2 regions of the Kocuria sp. KKT182 genome follow, and region 2 is predicted to be linked to the other one. Evidence: riboswitches for the same ligand, from Rfam matches in the RefSeq annotation. Region 2 holds a riboswitch; the other holds the start of a gene.

Region 1 (3,390 bases), 450 kb from region 2:
TCTCCGCCGCCGAGGCCGTCACCGCGCTCAACCCGCTGGTGGAGGTCCGCACCCACCCCGTCCGGCTGGACGCGGACAACGCCGTGGACATCATCGGCGGGTACGACCTGGTCCTGGACGGCGCCGACAACTTCGCGACCCGCTACGTGGTCAGCGACGCCGCCGCCCTGACCAGAACACCCTGCGTGTGGGGCTCCATCCTGCGCTTCGAGGGGCAGGTCAGCGTGTTCTGGGCCGGGCACGGGCCCACCTACCGGGACCTCTACCCCGAGGCCCCGCCGGACGGCGAGGTGCCCAGCTGCGCCGAGGGCGGGGTCTTCGGCATGCTCCCCGCCACCGTCGGCGCGGTCATGGTCACCGAGGCCGTCAAGCTCGTCACCGGCACCGGGGAGCCCCTGCTCGGACGGGTGCTGCTGCACGACGCGCTCGCGATGACCTGGCGCGAGATGCGGCTCACCCCGGATCCCGACGCCGCCCCGGTCACCGCGGTGGCCCAGCCCGCCGCGGTCTGCGCGCTGCCCGGCGCGGACGCCTCCGAGACCGTCGGGTCGGCCGAGCTGGCCCGGCTGCTCGAGCGCCGGGAGCGCGGGGAGGCGTCCTTCGCCCTGGTGGACGTGCGCGAGGACTGGGAGCGGGAGCTCGTGGCCATCGACGGCGCCGTGCCCGTCCCGCTGCAGGAGATCCTCGACCGCGGCGCGGACGCCCTGCCCCCGGAGGCCCGTGGCACGGACCTCGTGCTGCACTGCAAGGCCGGGGCCCGCTCCGCGACCGCGCTCGCCGCGCTGCGCTCCTTCTACGCCGGGCGGGAGGAGCGGGTCCGCCACCTCGAGGGCGGGGTGCTCGCCTGGGCGGCACAGGTGGACCCGGACCAGCCGGTCTACTGATCCGGTCTCCTGCGGCACACCGCTACACCACCGCGGAGGACGTGACCTTCTGTGACGCCGTCGTGACATTCCATGACGTGCGCCCGTCATCCGGTTGGTCCCGGACCGGGCGGTCTGATGCCATGGCAAGCGCCCCATTCAGAGCGGCTGAGAGATCTGGCTCGACGACGCCGCAGCAACCCGCCCTCCACCGGGGTCAGGGTGCTAATGCCAGAACCGATGGAGATCCCGGATCTGCAGTCGGTCCGTGACGTCAGCCTCCGGCGCTGCCGCCACCGGGCCCGCCCCCGGCGCGACCGGCCGACCGGCAATCCTCGGTGCGACCGAGAGGACCCCCGCATGACCCCGAGCACGGTCGAGGAGACCACCGCCCATCCCCGCGCCGGCACGGACCTCGCCGCCGGCCTGCCCGGGGACTACGCCGGGCTGCGGGAGCACTTCCGGCCGCTGTTCGCGGAGATCGCCGCCGGCGCCCTGGACCGGGACCTCCGGCGCGCGCTGCCCTACGCGGAGGTCGGCCGGCTGGACCGGGCCGGGTTCGGTGCCCTGCGCGTCCCGGCGGCCCACGGCGGCCCCGGGGTCAGCCTCGAGGACTTCACCCGGCTGCTGGTCGACCTGGCCGAGGCCGACTCCAACATCGCCCACCTCTACCGCTCCCACCACGGCTTCGTGGAGTCCCTGCGCTTCCTGCCCCGGGAGCTCCAGGAGGTCTGGTACCCGCGGGTGCTGGCCGGAGCCACCGTCGGCAACGCCTCCACGGAGAAGGGCGGCAACGCGCTGGGCACCCTGAACACCGTGCTGAGCCGGACCGCCGAGGGCTGGGAGCTCACCGGCCGGAAGTTCTACGCCACCGGCTCCGTCTTCTGCGACTACACCCGCGTCTCGGCCGCCCTGGACGGCCGCGACGGGCGGCGCTTCGCCGTCGTCGCCACGGACGCCGAGGGCGTGACGCTCGAGGACGACTGGGACGGCTTCGGGCAGAAGCTCACCGGCACCGGCACCGCGGTCTTCGAGCGGGTGCGCGTCCCGGAGGACGCCGTGCTGGACCGCACCGCCGGCAGCGCGGAGGCCGTCCACGAGGCCGCCTTCTTCCAGCTCGTGCTGCTGGCCGTGCTGGCCGGCATCGCCCGGGCGGCCCGGCGGGACGCGGTGGAGACCATCGCCGGACGCCGGCGGACCTTCAACACCGGGCTCGGCCTGCCGTTCCGCGACGACCCGCTGATCCAGGAGGCCACCGGGCGGATCTCCGCCAAGGCCTTCGCCGCCGAGGCCACCGTCCTGCACGCCGCCCGCGCCCTGGACGCCGGGATCGCCGCCGCCGCAGCGGCCGGCGCCGACCGGCCGGACTTCACCGGGGCCCTCCCGGCGGCGCTGCACGAGTCCGAGATCGCCGTGGAGCACGCCCAGGTCACCGTGCCGGAGCTGGCGCTCGGCGCGGCCCAGGACCTGTTCCTCACCGTGGGCGCCTCCGCCACGTCCACGGCCAAGGGCCTGGACCGGCACTGGCGCAACGCCCAGACCGTGGCCACCCACAACCCGATCGCCTTCCGCGCCCGAGCCCTCGGCGACTACCTCATCAACGGCACCCTGCCGGAGGGCCTGAACGCCATCGGCGACGCGAGGACCGGCGCCACGACCGATGTCACGGCCGACGCCGACCGAACCCCAGGAGCCTGACGCATGAGCACCACGACCACGGCCGCCCCGGGCCGCAGCAGCATCGTCCACGGCAAGAAGCGCGTCCTGGCCTCGGCCTTCGCCGGGACCACCATCGAGTGGTACGACTTCTACCTCTACGGCACCGCCGCCGCACTCGTCTTCAACGTCCAGTTCTTCCCCATGGCCACCGAGCTCGGCGGCATCGTGGCGTCCTTCGCCACGCTCGCGGTCGGGGTGATCGCCCGACCCTTGGGCGGGATCATCGCCGGGCACCTGGGGGACCGGATCGGCCGCAAGGCCCTGCTGGTGGCCTCGCTGCTGCTCATGGGCGTGGCCTCCACCCTGATCGGCCTGCTGCCCACCTATGAGGTGATCGGCTGGTGGGCCGTCGTCGGCCTCGTGGTCCTGCGCATCCTCCAGGGCCTGTCCGCCGGTGCCGAGTGGGGCGGCTCCGCGCTGCTGAGCGTGGAGCACTCACCGGCCCGCCACCGCGGGTTCTTCGGGTCCTTCACCCAGATCGGCTCCTCCGCCGGCATGCTGCTGGCCACCGGCGCGTTCTTCATCGTGCAGAACGTCATGAGCGAGGAGCAGTTCGCCGCCTACGGCTGGCGCATCCCCTTCCTGCTCTCGGCCCTGCTCGTGGCGGTGGGCCTGTGGATCCGCCTCGGGGTGGCCGACGCCCCGGAGTTCCTGGAGCACCGGGCCTCGGGGAACGTGGCCAAGGCCCCCCTGCGGGAGCTGCTGGTCCACCACCGCCGCCCGGTGCTGGTGACGATCGGCCTGCGCCTGGCCCAGAACGCCGTCTACTACCTGGTGACGGTCTACATGCTGACCTACCTGCGGGACG
Region 2 (3,390 bases):
GTACTTCGTGGTGGAGTGCACCACGGCGTGCGCGCCGAGCTCGAGGGGGGTCTGCAGGTACGGGGACGCGAAGGTGTTGTCGACGACGAGCAGCGCCCCGGCGTCCCGGGCCAGCTGCGCCCACGCCGCGACGTCGGCGATGCCGAGCAGCGGGTTGGACGGCGTCTCGAGCCACAGCACCTTCGTGGCGCCGGGGCGCACGGCCGCCCGGACGGCGTCGAGGTCCGTGATCTCCACGGGCGTGTGCCCGATGTCCCACGGGGCGAGGACCCGGGTGATCAGCCGGTTGGTGCCGCCGTAGCCGTCGGCGCCGAGCACGATGTGGTCGCCCGGGCGCAGCACGGCGCGCAGCAGGGCGTCCTCTGCCGCGATCCCCGAGGCGAACGCGAACCCCCGCTCGCCGCGCTCCAGGGCCGCGAGCTGCTCCTCGAAGCCGCTGCGGGTGGGGTTGGAGCCGCGGCTGTACTCGTGCCCGGCGCGCAGCACGTTGATCCCGTCCTGGGCGAACGTGGAGGTCTGGTAGATCGGCGGGATGACCGCCCCGGTCAGCGGGTCGGGCTCCTGGCCGGCGTGGACGGCGGTGGTCGTGAAGCCCCGGTGGCGGGTGCGGGTCTCGGTGGGGGACGTCATGGCGGGGCTCACTTCCGGGTGGTCTGGACGGCGGTGACGACGGTGTCGAGGGCCTGGCCGAGGTCGGCCACGAGGTCCTGGGGGGACTCGAGGCCGATCGAGAGCCGGATCGTGGTCTCGGCGATCCCGCCGGCCCGGCGCTGCTCGGGGGTCAGGCGGCAGTGGGTCATGGCCGCCGGGTGGGCCACGAGGCTGCGGGTGTCCCCGATGTTGGCGACCAGCTTGAACAGCCGGAGCGCGTCGATGAACGGGCCCACGGCGCCGTCCGGGGCGGCGAGGTCGAAGGAGAACACGGAGCCGGTCCCGCGCGGGAAGTCCCGGGCCGCGATCCCGGCGCCGGGGTCCCCGGGCACGCCGGGGTGGTGGACGCGGGCGACGGCGGGGTGCCCGGCCAGGAACTCGGCCACCGCCAGCGCCGAGGCCGTGTGGCGGGCCACGCGCAGGTCGAGGGTCTCGGTGCCCTGCAGGATCTGGCTGGCGTTGAACGGGGAGAGCGTGGTGCCGAGGTCGTGCACGTACTTCGCCCGGACCAGGTGCAGGTAGGGGCTGGCGGCGGCGCACTTGTCGACGAGGCTGAGTCCGCCCCAGCGGGCGCGGGCCTGGGTGAACTGCGGCCACTTGTCCGGCCGGGCGGACCAGTCGAAGGTCCCGCCGTCCACGACCGCCCCGGCGAGCGCGTTGCCGTGCCCGCCCAGGAACTTGGTGGCCGAGTGCACCACGATGTCCGCGCCCTTCTCCAGCGGCCGGTACAGGGCCGGGGACGCGAGGGTGTTGTCGACGACGACGGGCACGCCGGCGGTCCGGGCGACGTCGGCGATCCCGGGCAGGTCCGGGAGGGTGGCCAGCGGGTTGCCGATGGACTCGAGCAGGAACGCGCGGGTGTCGGGGCGCACGGCCGCGGCCCACGCCCCCGGGGCGGTGGGGTCCACGAAGGAGACCTCGATGCCGTAGTCCGCGAAGGAGTCGGTGAGCAGGTCCACCGTGCCCCCGTAGAGCTTCTCGGAGGCCACGAGATGCTTCCCGGCGCCCTGGCCGAGCAGGGCCAGCAGCGCCACGGCCACGGCGGACTGGCCCGAGCCGGTCGCCACGGCGCCCGCGCCGCCCTCGAGGTCGCTGATCCGCTGCTCGAGCACGGCCACCGTGGGGTTGCCGGTGCGCGTGTAGGTGAAGCCTGCCCGGGTCTGGGCGAACATCTGCCGGGCCGCCTCGTAGTCCGGGAACTCGAAGGCCGCGGTCTGGTAGATCGGCACCGTCAGGGTGCGCTGGACGACCTGGTCGTGGGTGCCGGCGTGGATCTGCCGGGTCGCGAGGTCGTGGTCGGTCACGGGGATGGACATGGCGCTGCTCCTGTGCCTTGCTCTTACCCGCACCGGTCATCCGCGCGGGCCCGGTGGGCACGCCGCGGAAGATGCAGGCCGCTTCCTCATCCGAACCACCCAATGAGCATGGGGTTGGTGCGTGACCAAGTCGGAGCTTGGCGGTCACGTCTCGTGAAGCTGGAACAACACTATGCGCAGAGGTAGTGGGTGTCCCTCCGCGTCGGAAGATGACGACCGTGACGGTTCGTGACGCCGGCCGTGCGCGCCGGGCCCGGCGCGGGGCCGGCGCGTCAGGCCCGGGTGTCGATGTCCTCGAAGATCAGGAACGTCTGGGTGTCCACCACGCCGGGCAGCTGCTGGACGTGCTCGAAGATCACCTGCCGCAGGTGCACGGTGTCCACGGCCCGCACGAGGAGCATGACGTCGAAGTTCCCGCCCACCAGGGCGATGTGGTGCACGGCGGGGATCGCCTGGAGCTGGGCGCACAGCTCCCGCCAGGTGTTCTGCTGGAGCTTGAGCGTCACGTACGCGGAGGCCTGCAGGCCCGCCCGGACCGGGTCGATCACGGTGCTGAAGCGCAGGATCACCCCCTCGTCCCGGAGCCGGTTGATCCGGGCGTAGGCGTGGGCGCGGGAGACGTGCACGGCCGCGGCGATCGCCGTCACGGACTGCCTCGCGTCTCGGGACAGCTCCGCGAGGATCTTCCGGTCGGTCTCGTCCAGCGGCACGGGGGTCGAGGGCACGGCGGGCTCCTTCGGGGCGGGTCGGGCGCGGGGCCCGGAACGTGTCGGACGAATGCGTGTGCTCCACGCCACACTAGAACATGTCGTCCACGCGCGGTGCACTGTCCGTCTCAGACTTCTGCATTTTCCCCGCTCTGTGGATACGAACCATGCCCGGTTCCCATACTGGGGAGACAGAGCCGCACCACCTTCCTGCCCTCCCCGGACCGCGGCCGCACCGGGGACCGACCGAGGGGACACCATGAGCCAGACCGTCGAGACCCCCGAGGACCCGATCCTCCGGGCCTCCCAGAGCTTCGGCATCACACCGGAGCAGTACATGCTCCCGGCCCGCGGCGAGATCCGCATGGTCGACCCGAGCGGGCGGCTGCTCGCCCCCGAGGAGCAGGGCACCGGCCCCGGCCACGAGTACCCGCTGCCGGCCCCGGACGTCCTGCTGGGCGCCTACGAGAAGCTGGTGGTCGGGCGGCGGGTCAACGACCAGAACTCCGCGCTGGTCCGCCAGGGCCGGATGGCCGTCTACCCGTCCAGCCACGGCCAGGAGGCCTGCCAGGTGGCGGCCGCCCTGTGCCTCGAGGAGGGCGACTGGCTGTTCCCCACCTACCGGGACACCGTGGCGGTCATGACCAAGGGCGTGGACCCGATGCAGGTCATGGCGATCTTCCGCGGCGAGTGGCACAGCGGCTACGACCCGCACG

The links. A riboswitch is a leader RNA that binds a small molecule or an ion and turns the genes downstream of it on or off. The one in region 2 is predicted to bind S-adenosylmethionine.
Region 1: it holds a riboswitch for S-adenosylmethionine, as region 2 does, so the genes downstream of both, ACZ2G1_RS13215 (acyl-CoA dehydrogenase family protein) here and ACZ2G1_RS15230 (O-acetylhomoserine aminocarboxypropyltransferase/cysteine synthase family protein) in region 2, are expected to answer to the same signal.

What each region holds. Positions count from the first base shown of each region.
Region 1 is NZ_CM145757.1:2,812,811-2,816,200, forward strand. Features, by position in the region: gene moeB (molybdopterin-synthase adenylyltransferase MoeB) at 1-884, shown strand, start outside; SAM riboswitch class I at 1,016-1,110, shown strand; gene ACZ2G1_RS13215 (acyl-CoA dehydrogenase family protein) at 1,224-2,561, shown strand; gene ACZ2G1_RS13220 (MFS transporter) at 2,565-3,390, shown strand, end outside.
Region 2 is NZ_CM145757.1:3,267,287-3,270,676, reverse strand. Features, by position in the region: gene ACZ2G1_RS15235 (cystathionine gamma-synthase) at 1-630, opposite strand, end outside; gene ACZ2G1_RS15230 (O-acetylhomoserine aminocarboxypropyltransferase/cysteine synthase family protein) at 639-1,967, opposite strand; SAM riboswitch class IV at 2,005-2,126, opposite strand; gene ACZ2G1_RS15225 (Lrp/AsnC family transcriptional regulator) at 2,240-2,692, opposite strand; gene ACZ2G1_RS15220 (thiamine pyrophosphate-dependent enzyme) at 2,934-3,390, shown strand, end outside.